DNA from 3 places in the Streptomyces sp. NPDC043878 genome. Region 2 is predicted to be linked to each of the others. Evidence: predicted binding sites of a transcription regulator. Region 2 holds the regulator's gene; each other region holds the start of a gene.

Region 1 (6,615 bases), on a different contig from region 2:
AGGTGAGCGAGCTGCGGGAGCGCGCTGACCTGGTGGTCGACGGCCCGGCGGGCGTCGTGGGACTGCTCACCGGGCTCGCCGCTCAGCTGGGCTGAATCTCCCGCAGCGCGGTCAGCTGCTCCAGGAACCACTGGGCGGGCGGGAGCGCGGTGGCGGCCGCGGCGAGCCGCTTCGCGCGCTCGCCGCGCTCGCCGTGCGGCATGCCGAGCGCGGTGTGCAGCGCCCGGGCCGTCTGGATCACGTCGTAGGGGTTGACGACGATCGCGTCCTCGCCCAGCTCCTCGTACGCCCCCGCCTCCCGGGACAGCACCAGCGCGCACCCCTCGTCGGAGACGAGCGGGACCTCCTTCGCCACCAGGTTCATGCCGTCCCGGATGGGGTTGACCAGGGCCACGTCCGCGAGCCGGTAGGCGGCCAGGGACCGCGCGAAGTCGTCCTTGACGTGCAGCACGACCGGCGTCCAGTCCGGTGTGCCGTAGTGGGAGTTGATCTCCTCGGCCACCCGCTGCACCTCGGCCGTGTAGTCCCGGTAGACGGCGAGGTCCTGCCGCGAGGGGTAGGCGAACGCCACGTGCGTCACCCGTTCGCGCCACTCGGGGTGGTCGTCGAGCAGCTGCCGGTAGGCCAGCAGGCCGCGCACGATGTTCTTCGACAGCTCGGTGCGGTCCACCCGCACGATCGTCCTGCGCGGGCTGCCGTCCGGGGCCGTGCCGATCTCGCCGCGCAGCGCCCTGATCCGCTCCTCGACGTCCGCCTCGTGGGCGCGGGCGCGCAGGAACTCGGCGTCGGCGCCGAGGCCGTGCACCCCGATCCGGGTCCGGCGCCCGGACGCCCCGCCGTGGGTGAGCACCCGCGGCCCCTGCTGCGGCCACTCCCGCCCGATGCCCTCGTCGACCGCCTGCGCGCACTCGGCGAAGGCGGTCGCCCAGCGCCAGGTGAGGAAGCCGAGCTGGTCGGCGCCGAGCAGGCCGCGCACCAGCTGGGCCCGGATGTCGTCGGGCAGCATGCGGAAGTAGGCGTCCGGCGCCCACGGCGTGTGCGAGAAGTGGCCGATGCGCAGGTCGGGGCGGAGTTCGCGGAGCATGCCCGGCACCAGGCACAGGTGGTAGTCCTGCACGAGGACCGCCGCGCCCTCGGCCGCCTCCTGCGCCAGCGCCTCGGCGAAGGCCCGGTTGTAGGTCTCGTACGACGCCCACTGGCGGCGGAACTCCGCGCCGAAGACGGGCTCCAGCGGGGTCTGGTACAGCAGGTGGTGGACGAACCAGAGCACCGAGTTGGCGATGCCGTTGTAGGCGTCGGCGTGCACGTCGGCGGGGATGTCCAGCATCCGTACGCCGTCCTCGCCGACCCCGCGCCGGACCGCCTCGCGGTCGCCGTCGGTGAGGGCGGAGCACACCCACAGGGCGCCGGCGTCGGGCCCGATCGCGGACAGGCCGGAGACCAGCCCGCCGCCGCCACGCCTGGCGTGCAGCGAGCCGTCCTCCCGCACCTCGTAGGAGACCGGGCCGCGGTTGGACGCGACGAGTACCTGGGCGCCCTGAGCAGCGCGGGTGGAAGCCATACGCCTCAACCTAGCCCGGCCCGTAAACGCTCAAACGTGCGGTCCGGTCCTACGGCGGGTGCGGGGGCCGTGGGCGGCTCGGTTCGGTCCGCGGCACGGCCCCCGCGCCCGGCCCGGTCAGGCCACCTTGCGGGTGGCGTACTCGGCGATCTCCACCATGGGCGGCCGTTCCTCGGTGTCCACGGAGTACGTGCGCGGCTCGAAGCCGTCCTCGCCCCGTTCGAACTGGGTGAGGGAGGGGCGGATCAGGTGGCCGCGGGCCAGCCGCAGCTGGGCCGTGCGGTAGATCGCGGCGGCCATCCGGCCCAGTGCCTGGCCGTCCTGGTGACGGTGCTTGCGCACTCCGACGTCGACCTGGGCCAGGGCGTCGAGGCCGACGAGGTGCAGGGCGTCGACCAGCATGCCCAGCTCCACGCCGTAGCCCACCGGGAACGGGAGCTGTTCCAGGAGGGAGCGGCGGGCCGCGTACTCGCCGCCGAGCGGCTGCACGAAGCCGGCGAGCTGGGGCCAGTGCATGTTCAGCAGCGGGCGGGCCATCAGCTCGGTGACCCGGCCGCCCTGGCCGGCCCTGCCGCCGAGCGGACGGTCGTACATCGCCTTGACGAGGTCGACCCCGGGATCGGTGAGCAGCGGCCCCACGATCCCGGAGACGAAGTCGGAGGAGAACTCCTTCAGGTCCGCGTCGATGAAGCAGACGATGTCCCCGCTGGTCACCAGGAGCGAGCGCCACAGGACCTCGCCCTTGCCCGGCACGGGCGGGATGTGCGGCAGGATGTCGTCGCGGTGGACGACCCGGGCGCCGGCCGCGGCGGCCACCTCGGAGGTGCGGTCGGTCGACCCCGAGTCGACGACGACTATCTCGTCGACGAGCGGGACCTGATGCATGAGGTCGTGACGGATCACGGCGACGATGTCACCGACCGTCTCCTCCTCGTTGAGCGCGGGCAGCACGACGGAGACCGTCTGGCCCGTCATGCGTTTCGCGGCCAGGACCTTGTGCAGCGGGCGACTGGTCATGGACCAGGAGCGGTTGCTCAGCCAGCGCTCGACTTCTTCCAGCACAGTGCGCGGCTCCTCTGCGTTCTGTCGGCGAGAGGTGATCGGCTGTGATCCATCTCGCGGTGCGGACGACTATCTCAACTGTCCTGGCCTTCGGTTACAGTCTTGAACAACGCTGATGACCATCGCATGTCGGGGGTCGTTGCGCGTACAACTACATACCGCTCATCCAGAGGGGCAGAGGGATACGGCCCGTTGAAGCCCCGGCAACCCTCCAGCCGGTCTCGTGGATCACTGTTGATCATCACGCGAGGCTCCCGGCTAGGGAAGGTGCCAAATCCGTCTCATGGCGAAACGCGTCGTGAGGAAGATGAGGAAAGGGCCTCGCCTCCATGGCTGTGCAGACCGTTGCAAGCACCACCGACTCAGTGGACCTCGGCCCCGCCGCCGCGCTCTCCTGCCGCGAATGCGGCCACCGGGTGCCCCTCGGCCCGGTCTTCGCCTGCGAGGAGTGTTTCGGCCCGCTCGAGATCGCCTACGACTTCTCGGCCTACGACACCGAGGAACTCCGCAAGCGCATCGAGGCGGGACCGGCGAACATCTGGCGGTACGCGCCGCTGCTGCCCGTCCCGGCCGACGTGGCGGACAAGCCCAACATCAACCCCGGCTGGACCAAGCTCGTGCGGGCCGACAACCTGGCCCGCGAGCTGGGCGTCGACGCCGGCCGGCTGTTCGTCAAGGACGACTCCGGAAACCCGACGCACTCCTTCAAGGACCGCGTCGTCGCGCAGGCCATCGAGGCCGCCCGCGCCTTCGGCTTCACCACCCTGTCCTGCTCCTCCACCGGCAACCTGGCCGGCGCGGTCGGCGCCGCCGCCGCCCGGGCCGGCTTCCGCTCCTGCGTGTTCATCCCGCACGACCTGGAGCAGGGCAAGGTCGTCATGGCCGCGGTGTACGGCGGGGAGCTCGTCGGCATCGAGGGCAACTACGACGACGTGAACCGCTTCTGCTCCGAGCTGATCGGCGACCCGGCCGGCGAGGGCTGGGGCTTCGTCAACGTCAACCTGCGGCCGTACTACGCCGAGGGCTCCAAGACGCTGGCCTACGAGATCTGCGAGCAGCTGGGGTGGGAACTGCCCGACCAGCTCGTGGTGCCGATCGCCTCCGGCTCCCAGCTCACGAAGATCGACAAGGGTCTGCAGGAGCTGATCAGGCTCGGGCTGGTCGAGGACAGGCCGTACAAGATCTTCGGCGCGCAGGCGGAGGGCTGTTCCCCGGTGTCGGCCGCCTACAAGGCGGGCCACGACGTCGTGCGGCCGCAGAAGCCGGACACCATCGCCAAGTCGCTGGCCATCGGCAACCCGGCCGACGGGCCGTACGTCCTCGACATCGCGCGCCGCACGGGCGGCGCGGTGGAGGACGTGAACGACGAGCAGATCGTGGACGCGATCCGGCTGCTCGCCCGGACCGAGGGCATCTTCGCCGAGACCGCCGGCGGGGTGACGGTGGGGGTCACGAAGAAGCTGGTCGACAGCGGTCTGCTGGACCCGACGCTGACGACGGTCGTGCTCAACACGGGTGACGGCCTCAAGACGCTGGATGCGGTGGCCGACACCGGACTGACCGCGACGATCCGTCCGAACCTGGAATCCTTCCGGGACGCCGGTCTCGGCTAGCCGTCGTTCGTCTGCGGGCCGTGGGGCTGGTCGCGCCCACGCGGCGGAGCTCCACATCGACGCGGCCCCGCGCCCACATCAGCGCCCTATCCGACCGGAGGTCACACGTTATGAGCGTCAACGTCCGCATCCCCACCATCCTGCGCACCTACACCGGAGGCAAGGCCGAGGTGACGGCCGAGGGCGGGACCCTCGGCGAGGTCATCACCGACCTGGAGAAGAACCACACCGGTATCGCCGCCCGGGTCCTGGACGACCAGGGAAAGCTGCGCCGATTCGTCAACGTGTACGTGAACGACGACGACGTGCGTTTCGAGCAGGGGCTGGAGACGGCGACCCCCGACGGCGCGGGCGTGTCGATCATCCCGGCCGTGGCCGGCGGCTGACCGAGGCCGATTATTACCCTCGGTAATACCGGTCACCAAGAGTTCATGTGATTGCCCCCTCCGTGAGAGAAGCGGAGGGGGTAATTCTGTATGGTTGAGCGCGGTACAGTTGGGGAACCCGCGGCCTTCCGCATGACGGACGCATATGAGTTCAGGCTCCGCGTGCGACGATAAATGGCCAAAGTGTGCGGGTATTTTGCGCCATTCACTCCTTTTATGGAGCCCGACTTGCCCTGAAGTCGGGCGAATTCTCCGTATATTCCCGACCGGTCATGCCTGGAATTCTCGTCCGATTGACCTGTTGCAGAGGGCAGTTGGGCAGATACATTCGGCCGCGGTCGACGCGTTCCGGCGCACGCCCCCGTCCATGTGGGGGGGTGAGGTCTGACCCGGATCCGCGAAGTGCGGGTCTGCGCAAGGGCCAGTAATAGGGGAGTTAGGCATGGCTCAGGGCACCGTCAAGTGGTTCAACGCGGAGAAGGGGTACGGCTTCATCGCGGTCGACGGTGGTGCGGATGTTTTCGTCCACTACAGCGCGATTCAGATGGACGGCTACCGCACCCTGGAAGAGGGTCAGCGGGTCGATTTCGAGATCTCGCAGGGCCAGAAGGGGCCGCAGGCGGACATGGTCCGGCTGGCGACCGGCTGAAGCACGCGCCGACTGACAGCGTCGTTCTTCTGTTCTTCTTCGGAGGGCTCGTATCCCATGGGGAGTCATGGGTTACGAGCCCTTCGGCGTGTCCGGCGCCCCATCAGCGACGCCTCCGGGACCCCTCCGGGGCCTGTCCGCGACCCGCTCGCGCGCCGCTTCCGCGCCGTTCGCGCCCCGCGGAGCGCCCCCTCGATCCCGGGTAGGCGCTTGCACTCGGCATGGGCGAGTGCTAATCATTGGCGTTAGCACTCTGCAGGTGAGAGTGACAACGAGGACCGGGTCGGTGAGGCCCGCAGGCCAGGTGGGGCAAGGAACCACAGGGCAGGCGAGCCGTCCGTCGCGGGCGCCAGCGCGGTCCGGAGAAATCCACCCCCTGTCCGGGAGGACCACTTCACATGGCCAAGATCATCGCGTTCGACGAGGAGGCACGGCGCGGTCTCGAGCGCGGGATGAACCAGCTCGCCGACGCCGTCAAGGTCACCCTTGGCCCCAAGGGCCGCAACGTCGTCCTCGAGAAGAAGTGGGGCGCGCCCACGATCACCAACGATGGTGTTTCCATCGCCAAGGAGATCGAGCTCGAGGACCCGTACGAGAAGATCGGCGCCGAGCTGGTCAAGGAAGTCGCCAAGAAGACGGACGACGTCGCCGGCGACGGTACGACCACGGCGACCGTGCTCGCCCAGGCGCTGGTGCGCGAGGGTCTGCGCAACGTAGCCGCCGGCGCCAACCCGATGGCCCTCAAGCGCGGTATCGAGAAGGCCGTCGAGGCCGTCTCCGGTGCCCTGCTGGAGCAGGCCAAGGACGTGGAGACCAAGGAGCAGATCGCCTCCACGGCCTCCATCTCCGCCGCCGACACCCAGATCGGCGAGCTCATCGCCGAGGCGATGGACAAGGTCGGCAAGGAAGGCGTCATCACCGTCGAGGAGTCCCAGACCTTCGGTCTGGAGCTGGAGCTCACCGAGGGTATGCGCTTCGACAAGGGCTACATCTCGGCGTACTTCGCCACCGACATGGAGCGGATGGAGGCGTCGCTCGACGACCCCTACATCCTCATCGCCAACTCCAAGATCGGCTCCGTCAAGGACCTGCTCCCGCTCCTGGAGAAGGTCATGCAGTCGGGCAAGCCGCTGCTGATCATCGCCGAGGACGTCGAGGGCGAGGCCCTGTCGACCCTGGTCGTCAACAAGATCCGTGGCACCTTCAAGTCCGTCGCCGTCAAGGCCCCTGGCTTCGGTGACCGCCGCAAGGCCATGCTCGGTGACATCGCCATCCTCACGGGCGGCGAGGTCATCTCCGAGGAGGTCGGCCTCAAGCTGGAGAACGCGACCCTGGACCTCCTGG
Region 2 (10,076 bases):
CCGCCCAGAGGCCTGTGTGGCGGAGGCCCGCGCCGCGGGCTTCGAGCATGTGAACCTCGACCTGATCTATGGCACCCCCGGTGAGTCCGACGACGACTGGCGGGCCTCGCTGGAGGCGGCGCTCGGTGCCGGTCCCGACCACGTCTCGGCGTACGCCCTGATCGTCGAGGAGGGTACCCAGCTGGCTCGCCGGATCCGCCGCGGCGAGGTGCCCATGACGGACGACGACGAGCACGCCGACCGCTACCTGATGGCCGACGAACTGCTGTCGGCGGCGGGCTACGACTGGTACGAGGTGTCGAACTGGGCGACCTCGGACGCGGGCCGCTGCCTGCACAACGAGCTCTACTGGCGGGGCGCCGACTGGTGGGGCGCGGGCCCCGGCGCGCACAGTCACGTGGGCGGAGTGCGCTGGTGGAACGTGAAGCATCCGGGGGCCTACGCGGCGGCGCTCGCGGCGGGGCGCTCACCGGGCGCCGGGCGGGAGGTCCTGTCCGCGGAGGACCGCCGGGTGGAGCGGATCCTGCTGGAGCTGCGGCTGCGGGAGGGCGTGCCGCTGTCGCTGCTGCGCGCGGCGGGGCTCGCCGCGGCGGGCCGGGCGCTGAACGACGGACTCCTGCAGCGGCGGCCGTACGACGACGGGGCCGCGGTGCTCACCCTGCGGGGACGGCTGCTGGCGGACGCGGTGGTCAGGGACCTGGTCGACTGACCCGCGCCGGGGTCGGCCCGGCAGGGCTCGCCGCCTCCGGTCAGGCGTCCGCCGTCACGAAGTCGATGAGCTCCTCGACCCGGCCCAGCAGCTCCGGCTCCAGGTCCCGGTAGGAGTGGACCCTCGACAGGATGTGCTGCCAGGCCGCGCCCGTGTTCTCGGGCCAGCCCAGCGCCCGGCACACGCCCGTCTTCCAGTCCTGGCCGCGCGGGACGCGGGGCCAGGCCGCGATGCCCAGGGCCGACGGCTTCACCGCCTCCCAGACGTCGATGTAGGGGTGGCCGACGACCAGCGCGTGGTCGCTGGTCACGGACGCGGCGATACGGGACTCCTTGCTGCCCGGCACCAGGTGGTCCACCAGGACACCCAGGCGGGCGTCGGGTCCCGGCGCGAACTCGGCCACGATGGCGGGCAGGTCGTCGACGCCCTCCAGGTACTCGACCACCACGCCCTCGATGCGCAGGTCGTCGCCCCACACCCGCTCGACCAGTTCGGCGTCGTGCCGGCCCTCGACGTAGATGCGGCCGGCGCGGGCCACGCGCGCGCGTGCGCCGGGGACGGCGACCGAACCGGACGCGGTGCGGGAGGGCCGTACCGGAGCCTGTCCGGCGGGCCGTACGAGCGTCACCGGGCGGCCCTCCAGCAGGAAGCCGCGCGGCTCCATGGGGAACACGCGGTGCTTGCCGAAGCGGTCCTCCAGGGTGACCGTGCCGGCCTCGCAGCGGACCACCGCGCCGCAGAAGCCGGTGCCCGGCTCCTCCACCACGAGACCCGGCTCCGCCGGCACCTCGGGCACGGGCTGGGGCTTCTTCCACGGCGGGGTCAGGTCCGGAGAGTACAGACGGCGCCGCGGGCCCGAAGGGCCCTCGTTGGAGGGGTGGTGGCGGGAGACGGGTGGGCGCATTCGGATGACGATAGGAGAAGCGCCCGGGTGGCCCTACGAGGGTCCCCGCGACACGCCGAAGCGGGCCGCCAGGGTGTCCCGCTGCGTCCGTACGAACGCCGCGTCCACGACGGCCCCGTGGCCCGGCACGTACAGCGCGTCCGCGCCGCCGAGGGCGAGTAGCCGGTCGAGGGCGGCGGGCCACCGCGACGGTACGGCGTCCGGGCCGGCCTGCGGCTCGCCGGACTCCTCGACCAGGTCGCCGCAGAACACCACCCGCGGGTCGCCCGGCACCACCACCGCCAGGTCGTGCGCGGTGTGGCCGGGACCCGCGTCCGCCAGCAGCGCCCGCCGGCCGCCCAGGTCGAGGGTCCGCTCACCGTGGACGAGCTGCCCGGGCGGGGTGAGCGCGGCCGCGGCCTCGCCCGCCGCCCGTTCGTCCAGCCCGTTGCGCACCGCGTCCGCGCGCATCTCCTCCCGCCCGGCCGCCCCGGTCACCGTGTCGAAGCCGGCCGCGCCGAACACCTCCGCGTCCGTGAACGCCGCCGCCCCGAAGACGTGGTCGAAGTGGGGGTGGGTGAGCGCGAGATGGGTCACATCCCGGCCCGCCAGCTCCTTGGCCCGCGCCCGCAGCAGCGCGCCCTCCGCGAGACGGGACCCGGCGTCCACCACGAGGACCGCGTCCGCCCCGACGACCAGCCCGGCCGTGCAGTCCCAGCCCGGCAGTCTGCGCCGCCCGACCCCGACTGCCAGCCACTCCCACCCGAGCTCTTCCCAAGTCACCGTCATACCGCGACGCTAGGCCGTGTCCGGCGATCGGCGCCGCCCGCCCGGCGGGAAACACCGGATTCGCTCCGGGCCGTGTCCGGCGGCTCTCGCGGGGCAGGTGACAGCGGTGGCCGGTCGTGCGCCGGGGTGCCGGCAGCGAGCCGTGCGACCGGCCTTGCCCGGGGTGCACCCCCCGGCCGTACACTGGGCGGGTCGGTGCTGGCACTCGGACCGACAGAGTGCCAGGAGCAGGGCCCGGGGGACGACGTCTGGAGGTGAGCGCGGTGCTGAGTGAACGCAGGCTGAAGGTGCTGCGCGCCATCGTCCAGGACTATGTGGGCACCGAGGAGCCGGTCGGTTCCAAGGCGCTCACCGAGCGGCACAGCCTCGGCGTGTCCCCGGCGACCGTGCGCAACGACATGGCGGCCCTGGAGGACGAGGGGTACATCGCCCAGCCGCACACCAGCGCCGGGCGCATCCCCACCGACAAGGGCTACCGGCTGTTCGTCGACAAGCTCGCGGGCGTCAAGCCGATGACCGCGCCCGAGCGCCGCGCCATCCAGAACTTCCTCGACGGCGCGGTCGACCTCGACGACGTCGTCGCGCGCACCGTGCGGCTGCTCGCCCAGCTCACCCGGCAGGTCGCCGTGGTGCAGTACCCGTCGCTGACCCGCTCGACCGTGCGGCACGTGGAACTGCTCGCGCTGGCCCCCGCGCGTCTGATGCTCGTGCTGATCACGGACACGGGCCGGGTCGAGCAGCGGATGGTGGACGCCCCGGCGCCCTTCGGGGAGGCGTCGCTCGCGGATCTGCGGGCCCGGCTCAACAGCCGGGTCGCCGGCCGACGCTTCAGCGACGTGCCGCAGCTCGTGGAGGACCTGCCGGAGGCGTTCGACGTCGAGGACCGCGGTACGGTCGCCATGGTGCTCTCCACCCTCCTGGAGACGCTCGTCGAGGAGAACGAGGAGCGGCTGATGATCGGCGGCACCGCCAATCTGACCCGCTTCGGACATGACTTCCCCCTCACCATCCGGCCCGTCCTGGAGGCACTGGAGGAGCAGGTCGTGCTTCTCAAGTTGCTGGGTGAGGCGGGGGATTCGGGCATGACCGTACGCATCGGTCATGAGAACGCCTATGAGGGACTCAACTCCACTTCTGTGGTGTCGGTCGGTTACGGTTCGGGCGGCGAGGCAGTAGCCAAGCTCGGCGTGGTCGGACCGACCCGCATGGATTACCCGGGAACGATGGGAGCGGTACGCGCAGTGGCACGGTACGTCGGACAGATCCTGGCGGAGTCGTAAGTGGCCACGGACTACTACGCCGTTCTCGGCGTGCGCCGCGACGCGTCGCAGGAAGAGATCAAGAAGGCCTTCCGGCGGCTCGCACGCGAGCTGCACCCGGACGTCAATCCGGACCCGAAGACCCAGGAGCGGTTCAAGGAGATCAACGCCGCCTACGAGGTGCTCTCGGACCCGCAGAAGAAGCAGGTCTACGACCTCGGCGGCGACCCGCTCTCGCAGGCCGGCGGTGGCGCGGGCGGCTTCGGGGCCGGCGGCTTCGGGAACTTCTCGGACATCATGGACGCGTTCTTCGGGACGGCGTCGCAACGGGGCCCGCGCTCGCGCACCCGGCGCGGCCAGGACGCGATGATCCGGCTGGAGATCGAGCTCGACGAGGCGGCCTTCGGCACCACGAAGGACATCCAGGTCGACACGGCCATCGTCTGCACCACCTGCAACGGTGAGGGCGCGGCGCCGGGCACCTCCGCCCAGACCTGTGACATGTGCCGCGGACGCGGTGAGGTGTCGCAGGTCACGCGGTCCTTCCTCGGCCAGGTCATGACCTCGCGGCCGTGCCCGCAGTGCCAGGGCTTCGGCACCGTGGTGCCCACCCCGTGCCCGGAGTGCGCGGGCGACGGACGGGTGCGCTCGCGCCGGACGCTGACCGTGAAGATCCCCGCCGGTGTCGACAACGGCACCCGCATCCAGCTCGCGGGCGAGGGCGAGGTAGGCCCCGGCGGCGGCCCCGCCGGTGACCTCTACGTCGAGATCCACGAGCTGCCGCACTCGACCTTCCAGCGGCGCGGCGACGACCTGCACTGCACGGTCACCCTCCCGATGACGGCGGCGTCCCTCGGCACCAAGGTGCCGCTGGAGACCCTCGACGGGATGGAGGAGGTCGACATCCGCCCGGGCACCCAGTCCGGCCAGTCGATCCCGCTGCACGGCCGGGGCATCACGCATCTGCGGGGCGGCGGACGCGGCGACCTGATCGTCCACGTCGAGGTCATGACCCCGAGCAAGCTGGACCCGGAGCAGGAGCGACTGCTGCGGGAACTCGCCAAGCTGCGCGGCGAGGAGCGGCCGACGGGGCAGTTCCAGCCCGGTCAGCAGGGGCTGTTCTCCCGGCTCAAGGACGCCTTCAACGGGCGGTGACGGGCGGTGGCTGAGGCCGTCCGCCAGGCGGTGCGGGTGGCCCGTGCCGGGCGGAAGGCCGGATTCGGACCTGTCGGGTGGACGTGACAACATGCCGTCATGTCCACCGCACTGACCGATCTCTGCCGCCATCCGATCGTGCAGGCTCCCATGGCGGGCGGTGTCTCCGTCCCGCAGCTCGCCGCCGCCGTGTCCGAGGCGGGCGGGCTGGGCTTCCTGGCCGCCGGGTACAAGACCGCGGACGGGATGTACGAGGACATCAAGCAGGTGCGGGGGCTCACCGGCCGGCCGTTCGGCGTGAACCTCTTCATGCCGCAGCCGGAGTACCCCGGGGCCGGCGCGGGCGGCCCGGCCGGCACCGCGCCGCCCGCTCCGGCGACCGTGGACGTCTACGCCCACCAGCTGGCCGGCGAGGCCAGCTGGTACGCCACCGAACTCGGTGACCCCGACACCGGCCGCGACGACGGCTACGACGCCAAGCTCGCCGTGCTGCTGGACAACCCGGTGCCGGCGGTCTCCTTCCACTTCGGCGTCCCCGGCCCCGACACCCTGGAGGCCCTGCGCCGCGCCGGCACCGTGACCCTGGTCACCGCGACCACCGTGGAGGAGGCCCTCGCCGTGCAGCGGGCGGGCGCCGACGCGGTGATAGCGCAGGGCGTGGAGGCGGGCGGCCACCAGGGCACCCACCGCGACGACCCGGAGGCGGACGGCTCCGGCATCGGACTGCTGTCGCTGGTCGCCCAGGTGAGCGAGAGCGTGGACCTACCGGTCGTCGCCGCCGGCGGCATCATGCGGGGCAGCCAGATCGCCGCGGTGCTCGCCGCGGGCGCCCACGCGGCCCAGCTCGGCACGGCCTTCCTCGCCACCCCCGAGTCCGGCGCGCACGCCGTGCACAAGCAGGCGCTGACCAACCCGCTGTTCGTGCGCACCGAGCTGACCCGCGCCTTCTCCGGCCGTCCGGCCCGCGGCCTGGTCAACCGGTTCATGCGCGAGCACGGCCCGTACGCGCCGGCGGCCTATCCCGAGATCCACCACCTGACCTCCCCGCTGCGCAAGGCGGCCGCCAAGGCGGGCGACGCGCAGGGCATGGCGCTGTGGGCCGGGCAGGGCCACCGGATGGCCCGCGAGCTGCCCGCCGGGCGGCTCGTCGAGGTGCTGGCCGCCGAACTCGACGCCGCCAGGACAGCGTTGTCGGAGTTCCCGGCCGGGGGCACGGGCCGATGACCGCCCCGGTGTTCGTGGTCGAGGCCGTCCCGCCGGGTGACGGCGGACCCTACGTCCTCGACGGCCCCGAGGGACGGCACGCCGTCTCCGTGAAGCGGCTGCGCGCCGGGGAGGCCGTCGTCCTCACCGACGGCGCCGGCCGGTGGGCCGAGGGCGAGGTGACCGCCGCCGAGGGCAAGGACCGGCTGGTCCTGCGGCTCACCCGCGTGTCCGAGGAGCCCGCGCCGCAGCCCCGGATCACCGTCGTCCAGGCCCTGCCCAAGGGGGACCGGGGCGAGCTGGCCGTGGAGACGATGACCGAGACCGGCGTCGACGCGATCGTGCCGTGGGCCGCCGCCCGCTGCGTCACGCAGTGGCGGGGCGAGCGCGGGCTGAGGTCCCTCGCCAAGTGGCGCGCCACCGCCCGTGAGGCCGGCAAGCAGTCCCGCCGGGTCCGCTTCCCCGAGGTCGCGGACGCGTCGACGAGCAAGCAGGTCGCGGCACTTCTGGCCACGGCCGACTTCGCCGCCGTACTGCACGAGGACCGCGCCTACGGCAGCGCCCCGCTCGCGACGGCCGAACTGCCCGCCACCGGCGAGATCGTGCTGGTCGTGGGGCCCGAGGGCGGTGTCTCGCCCGAGGAGCTGGCACTGTTCGAGGAGGCCGGCGCGAAGGCGTACCGGCTCGGTCCCACCGTGCTGCGCACCTCGACCGCCGGCACGGCGGCCACCGCCCTGCTCCTCGGCCGCACCGGCCGCTGGTCCTGACCCCCGGAGAGCTGATCGTGGAACTCGCACAAGTACGCCTGCTGGTCACCGACTTCCCCGCCTGCTACCGCTTCTACGCCGAAGTCCTCGGCCTGCGGCCGCAGTCGGGGGCGGCGGACGGGCCGTACGAGAAGTTCAGCCCCGCGGCCGGCTCGGCGGGCATCGCGCTCCAGGACCGGGCCATGATGGCCGAGGTGCTGGGCGAACTCGGTGACGCGGCGAGCGGCCACCGTTCCCTGGTCGTGCTGCGCGTCGACGACCTGGACGGCTACTGCGCGGACCTCGCGACCCGCGGCGCGACCCTGCTCAACGGCCCGGAGTCCATGACCGACCGGCTGCGCGTCGCCCATCTCAAGGACCCCGAGGGCAACCTCGTGGAACTCCAGGAGTGGCTGCTGCTGCGCGGCTGACAGCGGGGCGCACGCGGGCGCGTGAGTGGCCGTATGCGCCCTTCCGCGACGACGCGGTCGGTGGCAGGCTGCCTTCCATGGGGGCTTTGAGGCGCATCTGGCGTCGGCCGCGGGGCCGGCGGGTGGCGGCAGCGGCCGTGTTCGCGGTGGTCGCGGTGGGCGGCGCGGCCGCCTGCGATCCGAACGGACTGAGTTCCGCGAGCGTGGCGTTCACCACCGACCAGACCGCGACCAAGCGGCTGGAGCGGCAGAACGTGGACGTCCGCTGGCTGACCTGCACCGCCTCCTACGACGGCCACGCGTCGGCCTCCACCGCGCCCTCGGCGACCGAGCGGACCGTCGCGAGCGTCGACTGCAAGGGGGAGACGGACGACGGGCAGGACATCGCCGTCACCGGCAAGGTCACCCACGCCGTCAACGGCGCCTGTGTGCGCGGCGATCTGACCGCCAAGGTGGGCGGCAGGGTGCGCTTCCACGTGGACGGGCTCGGCAACTGCGACGCCACGACCGCCCCCCGCGTCGACAACCCCGGACAGCGGGGACCCACCACCACGGTGACCGTCACCCGGACCATCTGGTGCCAGACCGATCCGCGGTGCCGTCCCGTCGAGGGGAAGTGATCCGTTTCCCTGTGCGCGGCGGGCGGCCGCTGCGTAGGGTGACCGGGTGACACAGTCGCCCACACCGGCCTACCTCCGCTTTCCGCACCCGCACGGCGAGTTGGTCGCCTTCACCGCCGAGGACGACGTCTGGCTGGCCCCCCTCGACGGGGGCCGCGCCTGGCGGGTCAGCGCCGACAACGTGCCGGTCACCCAGCCCCGGATCTCCCCCGACGGCACGACCGTCGCCTGGACCTCCGGCCGGGACGGCGCCCCCGAGGTGTACATCGCCCCGGTCGACGGCGGGCCGTCCAGGCGCCTGACGTACTGGGGCAGCGGCAGGACCCAGGTGCGCGGCTGGACCCCGGACGGACAGGTCCTCGCGATCACCACCCACGGCCAGGCCAGCCTGCGCCGGACCTGGGCGCGCGCCGTCCCGCTCGACGGAGGACCGGCCACCACCCTGCCCTACGGCCCTGTCGGCGACGTCGCCGAGGGGCCCGCCACGGTGCTGCTGTCCGCGCCCATGGGACGCGAGGCCGCCTGGTGGAAGCGCTACCGGGGCGGCACCGCGGGCAAGCTGTGGATCGACCACGACGGCCAGGGCGAGTTCGTCCGGCTGCACGCCGACCTCGACGGGAACATCGAGTACCCGCTGTGGGCGGGGGACAGGATCGGGTTCCTGTCCGACCACGAGGGCGTCGGCGCGCTGTACTCCTCCCTCGCCGACGGGTCCGACCTGCGGCGACACACCCCGCTCGACGGCTATTACGCCCGCCACGCGGCCGGTGACGGCACCAGGGTCGTGTACTGCTGCGCCGGTGAACTGTGGCTGCTCGACGACCTCGACGGCGCCGAACCCCGCAGGCTGGACATCCGGCTCGGCGGCCAGCGCACCGGCCGGCAGCCGTTCCCGGTGAACGCCGCCCGCTGGTTCGGCTCCGCGGCCCCCGACCACACCGGGCGCGGCAGCGCGGTCGCCGTCCGCGGCGGTGTCCACTGGGTCACCCACCGCTCCGGACCGGCCCGCGCCCTCGCCGCCGAGCCCGGTGTGCGGGCCCGGCTGCCGCGCACCTTCCGCGCCGAGGGCGAGGAGTGGGTGGTGTGGGTGACGGACGCGGAGGGCGAGGACGCCCTGGAGTTCGCGCCCGCCACCGGACTCGCGCCCGGTGCGACCCCGCGCCGGCTCGCCGCCGGACAACTCGGCCGGGTCCTCGGTCTCGCCATGGCGCCCGACGGCAGCCGCGCCGCCGTCGCCGCGCACGACGGCCGCGTCCTGCTCGTCGAACGCGAGACCGGCGAGGTCCGCGAGGTCGACCGCAGCGAGGACGGGGACGTGTCCGGGCTGGTCTTCTCACCCGACTCCGCCTGGCTGGCCTGGTCGCACCCCGGCATCGACCCGCTGCGTCAGCTGCGGCTCGCCAACACCACCGACCTGTCGGTCACCGAGGCCACCCCGCTGCGGTTCAAGGACTACGCGCCGGCCTTCACCCTCGACGGCAAGCACCTCGCCTTCCTGTCGACCCGCTCCTTCGACCCGGTCTACGACGAGCACGTCTTCGACCTGGCGTTCGTGGAGGGCGTACGCCCGCACCTGATCACCCTGGCCGCGACCACCCCGTCCCCCTTCGGACCGCAGCGGCACGGCCGGCCCTTCGAGGCACCGGACAAGGACGAGACGCCCGACAGCGAGGGCACCCCCGCCACCCGCGTCGACCTGGAGGGCCTCGCCGACCGCATCGTGCCGTTCCCGGTCGAGGCCGCCCGCTACTCCAACCTGCGCGCGGCCAAGGACGGCGTGCTGTGGCTGCGGCACCCCGTGCGCGGAGTGCTCGGCGCCTCCCGGGCCACCCCGGACGCCCCGGACCCCGACACCGAGCTGGAACGCTACGACCTCGTCCAGCAGCGCATCGAGCATCTCGCCGCCGACGCCGACCACTTCGCGGTCAGCGGCGACGGCAAACGCGTCCTGCTGTGGACCGACGGCCGGCTCAAGGTCGTCCCCAGCGACCGGCGCGCCTCCAACGACGAGGACAGCGACACCAACATCACCGTCGACCTCGGCCGGGTCCGCCAGACGGTCGACCCGGCGGCCGAGTGGCGCCAGATGTACGACGAGACCGGCCGCATCATGCGCGACCACTTCTGGCGGCCGGACCTCGGCGGAGTCGACTGGGACGGCGTCCTCGACCGCTACCGGCCGGTCCTCGACCGGGTCGCCACCCACGACGACCTGGTCGACCTGCTGTGGGAGGTGCAGGGCGAACTCGGTACCTCGCACGCCTACGTCGTCCCGCGCGGC
Region 3 (6,615 bases), on a different contig from region 2:
CAACCGGCTGGTCTCGGCGTCGGCCGGGGGCGGCGACACCGCCTCGAACAATTGAAGGAACGTTTCTTCTGGCTGGGCACGCGCACGCGGGCCCTTATTTTTTCCAGCCCGGTTCCGGTCGCCGCACACGGCCCGGTTCCTGTCGCGCCGACGCGTGGGCCAGCTGCTCCAGGGTCGCCGCCACCGCCGGCACCTGCGCCAGGTCGGGCAGCGTGAGCGCGACGATCTCACGTCGCACCGCCGGCTCCAGGGTCACCGTGCGCGCGCCGCGCGGCCGCACGGACTCGACGGCGAGCTGCGGCAGGACCGCGACGCCCAGACCGGCGGCCACCAGGCCGACGACCGCCGGGTAGTCGTCGGTCGCGAAGTCGATGCGGGGCGTGAAGCCGGCCCTCTCGCACACCTCGACCAACTGACCGCGACAGCGCGGGCAGCCGGCGATCCACGGCTCCCCGGCGAGGTCGCCGATGGCGACGGACGGCGCGCTCGCCAGCCGGTGCCGCTCGGGCACCAGGGCGACGAGCCGGTCGGTCAGCAGCGGCCGTACGACGAGGTCGTCCCACTCCTCCACGGCCGCCGCCCGCTCGTAGCGGAAGGCGAGCGCCAGGTCGCAGTCGCCCGCGCGCAGCAGCTCGACGGAGGCGGGCGGCTCGGCCTCCTCCAGCGAGACGCGGGTGCCGGGGTGCGCGGCGCGCAGGGCGGCGAGGGCGGTCGGGACGAGGGTGGAGCTGCCGCTGGGGAAGGACACGAGCCGCACCCGCCCGGCGCGCAGGCCCGCGATGGCGGCGACCTCCTCCTCGGCGGCGGTCAGTCCGGAGAGGATCCCGGCGGCGTGCCGGACCAGCGCCTCGCCGGCCTGGGTGAGCCGCATCTCGCGCCCGCTGCGGATCAGCAGGGGCGTGCCCACGGAGGCTTCGAGCGCCTTCATCTGCTGGCTGACGGCGGGCTGCGTGCAGCCCAGTTCGCGCCCCGCCGCCGAGAAGGATCCGGTGGTGGCGACGGCGCGCAGCACGCGGAGATGCCGGGCTTCGATCACTCCTGAAGGATAAGCGGTCCTTTGGTACGGCGGCGAATAATCCGTCGACACTTTGACTCGCGGTCGCTAGCGTGCGGCCATGAAGCTTCTGTCGGTGAACCTCGGCCAGGCGCGGGCCGTGCCCTACACGGACCAGCCGGAGGGGCTGACCGCGATCGACAAGCGGCCGGCCGGCGGACCCGTGCGGGTGGCCGCCCCGGGGCCCAAGGGCGTCGGGCGGAGCGGTCTGGCCGGCGACACGGTGTGCGACACCCGCCACCACGGCGGTGACGACCAGGCGGTGTACGCGGTGGCACGCGAGGATCTGGACGACTGGGAGCGGGAGTTGGGGCGGCCGCTGGCGAGCGGCGCGTTCGGGGAGAACCTGACGACCACGGGCCTCGACGTGTCCGGCGCGCGGATCGGCGAGCGCTGGCGGATCGGTGCCGGGGTGGTGCTGGAGGTGACCTGCGGGCGGATCCCCTGCCGTACCTTCCAGGGCCACCTGGGTGAGCGCGGCTGGGTGAAGCGGTTCACGCGCAAGGGCGCGCCGGGCGCCTACCTGCGGGTGGTGCAGCCCGGCGAGATACGGGCCGGGGACCCGGTGGAGATCGTGCACCTCCCGGACCACGACGTGACCGTGGCGATGGAGTTCCGGGCGACCACCACCGAGCGTGACCTGCTGCCCCGGCTGCTCGCGGCGGGCGCCGCGCTGCATCCCGAGTCGCTGCGGGCGGCGCGGACGTATGTGGAGAAGTACGGGTCCTGACCGGGTTCGGCGGGACGCCTTGCGGCCGGGACCCGTTGTCGGGGAGGCCCTGTGCGGTGATCGGACGTGATCGGTCCGGGTCACTAACCTTGCGCCATGACAACGGCATTGATTACGGGATCGACCGCGGGCATCGGTGCCGCGTTCGCGCGGCGGCTCGCGGCTGACGGCCACGACCTCGTCCTGGTGGCACGGGACACCAAGCGGCTGGGCGAGCAGGCGACCGAGCTGCACGACCTGCACGGCATCGAGGCGCAGGTGCTGACGGCCGACCTGGCGACGGACGACGGCATCGAGACGGTGGCCGCCCGGCTCGCCGACCGCAGGAACCCGGTCGACCTGCTGGTCAACAACGCCGGCTTCGGCAACAAGGGCGGCTACCTCGACGTGGCGATGGCCGACGAGCTCACCATGCTGAAGGTGCACTGCGAGGCGGTGCTGCGGCTGACGTCGGCGGCGGCCGAGGCGATGCGCGAGCGCGGCCGGGGCGGCGTCGTCAACGTGGCCTCCGTCGCCGCGTTCGTGCCGCGGGGGACCTACGGCGCGTCCAAGGCGTGGGTCGTGCAGTTCACCCAGGGCGCGGCGCGCGACCTGGCCGGCAGCGGGGTGCGGCTGATGGCGCTGTGCCCCGGATTCGTGCGCACGGAGTTCCACGAGCGGGCCGGGATGGGCACGGACAACATCCCCGGCTGGATGTGGCTCGACGCCGACAAACTGGTCGCGGCGGCGCTCGCGGACCTGGCCCGGGGAAAGTCGTTGTCGATCCCGGACCCGCGGTACAAGGCGCTGATGGGCCTGGTGAAGGTGACGCCGAGAGCACTGCTCGGGGGCATCAGCTCACGCACCGGGCGCAAGTACGGGCCGCGATAGGGGGCTGTGGGGCCGCGGTGGGGCCGGGAGGACGGGCCGAAGACCGGCACAGTCCGCCGGAGTCCGGTGGACTCCGGCGCCGCGCGCCTTCGAGCCGCGGTTCGCCGTTCGTCGTAAGCCGTGCGCCGTAAGCCGTGCGCCGTACGTGCGGGCCTCGCGTCGTCGACGGCACGGGAGTCGACCGCTACGGCAAGGAGTCGACGGCACGGGAGAAGCCCCCGTTCCGCGGGTGCGGGGCGGGGGCTTCTCTCGGGTGTGTCAGTGGGAGTGGCCGTGGCTGTGGCCACCGCCGGCCGACTCCTCTTCTTCCTTCTTCTCGACGACCAGGGTCTCGGTCGTGAGCAGGAGGGAGGCGATGGAGGCGGCGTTCTCCAGGGCGGAGCGGGTGACCTTGACCGGGTCGATGACGCCGGCCTTGACCAGGTCGCCGTACTCGCCGGTGGCGGCGTTGAAGCCCTGGCCCTTGTCGAGCTCGGCGACCTTGGAGGTGATGACGTAACCCTCCAGGCCGGCGTTCTCGGCGATCCAGCGCAGCGGCTCGACGGCGGCGCGGCGGACGACCGCGACACCCGTGGCCTCGTCGCCGGTCTTGCCGAGGTTGCCCTCGAGGATCTTCACGGCGTGGACGAGCGCGGAGCCACCGCCGGAGACGATGCCCTCCTCGACCGCGGCGCGGGTCGCCGAGATGGCGTCCTCGAGACGGTGCTTCTTCTCCTTCAGCTCCACCTCGGTGGCGGCGCCGACCTTGATCACGCACACGCCGCCGGCCAGCTTCGCGAGGCGCTCCTGGAGCTTCTCGCGGTCCCAGTCGGAGTCCGTGCTCTCGATCTCGGCCTTGATCTGGTTGACCCGGCCGTGGACTTCCTCGGTCTTGCCGGCACCGTCGACGATCGTGGTGTCGTCCTTGGTGATCGTGACGCGGCGGGCGGAGCCCAGCACGTCCAGGCCGACCTGGTCGAGCTTGAGGCCGACCTCCTCGGCCACGACCGTGGCGCCGGTGAGGATCGAGATGTCCTGCAGCATGGCCTTGCGGCGGTCACCGAAGCCGGGGGCCTTGACGGCGACCGCGTTGAAGGTGCCGCGGATCTTGTTGACGACGAGGGTGGAGAGGGCCTCGCCCTCGACGTCCTCGGCGATGATCAGCAGCGGCTTGGAGGCGTTGGTCTGGATGACCTTCTCCAGCAGCGGCAGCAGGTCCTGGATCGAGGAGATCTTGCCCTGCGTGATCAGGATGTACGGGTCGTCGAGGACGGCCTCCATACGCTCCTGGTCCGTCACGAAGTACGGGGACAGGTAGCCCTTGTCGAAGGCCATGCCCTCGGTGAAGTCCAGCTCCAGACCGAAGGTGTTGGACTCCTCGACGGTGATGACACCGTCCTTGCCGACCTTGTCCATCGCCTCGGCGATGAGCTCGCCGACCTGCGAGTCCTGGGCGGACAGCCCGGCCACGGCGGCGATGTCGGACTTCTCGTCGATGGGGCGCGCCGTGGCGAGAAGCTCGTCGGAGACGGCCTTGACCGCCGCGTCGATGCCCTTCTTCAGCAGCGCCGGGGAGGCACCCGCGGCAACGTTCTTCAGGCCCTCGCGCACGAGCGCCTGGGCCAGCACGGTGGCGGTGGTGGTGCCGTCACCCGCGATGTCGTTGGTCTTGGTCGCCACCTCCTTCACCAGCTGGGCGCCGAGGTTCTCGTACGGGTCCTCGAGCTCGACCTCGCGGGCGATGGTGACGCCGTCGTTGGTGATGGTGGGGGCGCCGAACTTCTTGTCGATGACGACGTTGCGGCCCTTGGGGCCGATCGTCACCTTGACCGTGTCGGCAAGCTTGTTGACGCCGCGCTCGAGGGCGCGACGGGCGTCCTCGTCGAACTTCAGGATCTTCGCCATGGGAGCGTGAGCCCTCTCGGAAATCTAGGTGAAATGAACAGCGCCCCCGACGCCCGGCTCATGAGTGATCGCGGGGGCCAGGGGCGCAGTTCAATGCAGTGTGCTTCGAAGCGAACTACTTCTCGATGATCGCGAGGACGTCGCGAGCGGAGAGGACGAGGTACTCCTCGCCGTTGTACTTCACTTCGGTGCCGCCGTACTTGCTGTACAGCACGATGTCGCCGGTCTTCACGTCGAGCGGCAGGCGCTCGCCGTTCTCGAAGCGGCCCGGGCCCACGGCCAGGACGACGCCCTCCTGGGGCTTCTCCTTGGCTGTGTCCGGGATGACCAGGCCAGAGGCGGTGGTCTGCTCGGCGTCGAGCGGCTGGACCACAATGCGGTCCTCGAGCGGCTTGATGGCAACCTTGGAGCTGGTGGTCGTCACGGTCCGACCTCCCCCTTCGGAGATCACGGGGCTAACTGTCTGGGGTGGCGACCAGGTCGATCCGTCGTCGCGGGTGCCGGACCTGCCTGTCGCTGGTTGGCACTCTCCCGGGGGGAGTGCCAGGTCCGAGACTATGACCGCGATTAGCACTCGGTCAAGCGGAGTGCCAATTGCCGACGGCGCGTGGCGTCGTTTTCTCGTGGGCGTGCGCCCCCCTGTGCCCCCCGGTCGGAGTGGGCGCCGGTCTGGGGGCTGCCGCCCCCGGGCCCCCGCTTCGGCCCTTCGGGCCCCGTCCTCGAAGTCCTCGAACGCAGGACGGGCTGGATCGCCCGGACCCGGGTCGGTCAGAGGTAGTCCTCCAGTCGGCCCACGGTCAGGCCCCGCTCCTGTGTCTCCCGGAGCAGTCTGACGGTGCGCGCTCTGAGAGTGAGGCCGGTCGACTCGCCGGAGAAGACCGAGATGATGTCGCCGGGCTGGAGGCGGGGCTCACCGCGGGTGTACGCCAGGTCACCACCGCCCTCCACCGAGGCGCGCCAGCGGACGACCGCCGAGAGGCCGCAGTCGGCGGCTGCGCGCAGGGTGGTCGTGTCGTACGTGCCGTAGGGCGGCCGGAAGAAGCGGGGGCGGACGCCGAAGCGGGACCTCAGTTTGTCCTGCTGGCCGCAGATCTCGGCGCGCTGACCGGCGTACGGCAGGCCGCGCAGGGCGGGGTGGTCGAGGGTGTGGTTCTGGACGGTCGCGCCGACCGCCTGGAGCCGCGCGAAGTGGCCGTAGCCCGGGCCGACGACGCTGTCGGTGAGGAACAGGCTGACGGGAAGCCGCAGTTCACGCACCATGTCGACGAACCGTGGGTCCTGCTCGGCGCCGTCGTCGTAGGTGAGGAAGACGACCCGGTCGCGGGTGCGCACCCGGTCCACCACGGGCGGCAGGCCGGGGCCCGCCGTGCGGGCGGCGGGCAGCCGGGCGGGTACCCGGGGTGCGGGCGGCAACGGGGCCGCGAGGCCCCAGCGGCGGTAGGCGGGCTCCCCCGCCGAGGCCGGTTCGTGCCGCCGCACCCGCTGAGCGGCCTTCTTGCCGAGCCGCTCGATGGGATCGACGGACTGGGCACAGCCGGCGAGCACCGCCACCGACAGCAGCCCGGCGGTCAGGGCGCGCCACGCCTCCCTCCGCCGGCTCACAGGTAGTCCTCCAGGCGGGCCACCGCGTAGCCCTTGGCGGTGACCTCGTCGAGGAAGCGGCGGATCATGTCGGGCATCGTGCCCTTCCAGTCCCGCCGGCCGCGGAAGTGACTGAGGACGATGTCGCCGGGGTGGAGGGCCTGGTCCCACTCGCGGTACTCCCAGTGGTCGACGAAGACCTCCTCGTCCCAGAGGGGGACGTACCGGATGCCGCAGGATCGGGCGGCGCGCAGGGTGTCGGCGTCGTAGTTGCCGAAGGGCGGGCGGAAGAGGACCGGGCGCTTGCCGTACCGCTGCTCGATCACGTCCTGCATGCCGCAGATCTCGCGCTTCTGGCGGGCGTAGGACAGGGCCGGCAGGTAGGGGTGGTGCAGGGTGTGGTTGTTCAGGGTCACCCCCGCCCTCTGCATCCGGCCGAAGTAGCCGTAGTCCTTCCTGATCAGGAAGTCGCTGAGGAAGGCGGTGTACGGGATCT

Evidence for each region. Region 2 encodes HrcA, which represses chaperone genes, less so after heat shock. Its sites were predicted from a motif close to TTNGCACTCNGNNNNNCNGAGTGCNAA; they were not measured.
Region 1: the regulator HrcA is predicted to act here: its motif matches at 5,481-5,507, upstream of groL (chaperonin GroEL).
Region 3: the regulator HrcA is predicted to act here: its motif matches at 5,106-5,132, upstream of groES (co-chaperone GroES).

What each region holds. Positions count from the first base shown of each region.
Region 1 is NZ_JBWKDW010000007.1:87,616-94,230, forward strand. Features, by position in the region: gene otsB (trehalose-phosphatase) at 1-95, shown strand, start outside; gene AC07AZ_RS12180 (alpha,alpha-trehalose-phosphate synthase (UDP-forming)) at 83-1,561, opposite strand; gene AC07AZ_RS12185 (glucosyl-3-phosphoglycerate synthase) at 1,679-2,623, opposite strand; SAM riboswitch class I at 2,783-2,937, shown strand; gene thrC (threonine synthase) at 2,953-4,236, shown strand; gene AC07AZ_RS12195 (MoaD/ThiS family protein) at 4,347-4,622, shown strand; gene AC07AZ_RS12200 (cold-shock protein) at 5,065-5,271, shown strand; gene groL (chaperonin GroEL) at 5,670-6,615, shown strand, end outside.
Region 2 is NZ_JBWKDW010000014.1:140,437-150,512, forward strand. Features, by position in the region: gene hemW (radical SAM family heme chaperone HemW) at 1-709, shown strand, start outside; gene AC07AZ_RS20805 (DUF3097 domain-containing protein) at 750-1,613, opposite strand; gene AC07AZ_RS20810 (MBL fold metallo-hydrolase) at 1,647-2,381, opposite strand; gene hrcA (heat-inducible transcriptional repressor HrcA) at 2,645-3,661, shown strand; gene dnaJ (molecular chaperone DnaJ) at 3,662-4,795, shown strand; gene AC07AZ_RS20825 (nitronate monooxygenase) at 4,895-6,019, shown strand; gene AC07AZ_RS20830 (16S rRNA (uracil(1498)-N(3))-methyltransferase) at 6,016-6,765, shown strand; gene AC07AZ_RS20835 (VOC family protein) at 6,783-7,175, shown strand; gene AC07AZ_RS20840 (hypothetical protein) at 7,253-7,795, shown strand; gene AC07AZ_RS20845 (S41 family peptidase) at 7,842-10,076, shown strand, end outside.
Region 3 is NZ_JBWKDW010000003.1:308,583-315,197, reverse strand. Features, by position in the region: gene AC07AZ_RS07260 (WhiB family transcriptional regulator) at 1-55, shown strand, start outside; gene AC07AZ_RS07255 (LysR family transcriptional regulator) at 95-1,036, opposite strand; gene AC07AZ_RS07250 (MOSC domain-containing protein) at 1,116-1,784, shown strand; gene AC07AZ_RS07245 (SDR family NAD(P)-dependent oxidoreductase) at 1,881-2,654, shown strand; gene groL (chaperonin GroEL) at 2,913-4,538, opposite strand; gene groES (co-chaperone GroES) at 4,654-4,962, opposite strand; gene AC07AZ_RS07230 (polysaccharide deacetylase family protein) at 5,307-6,140, opposite strand; gene AC07AZ_RS07225 (polysaccharide deacetylase family protein) at 6,137-6,615, opposite strand, start outside.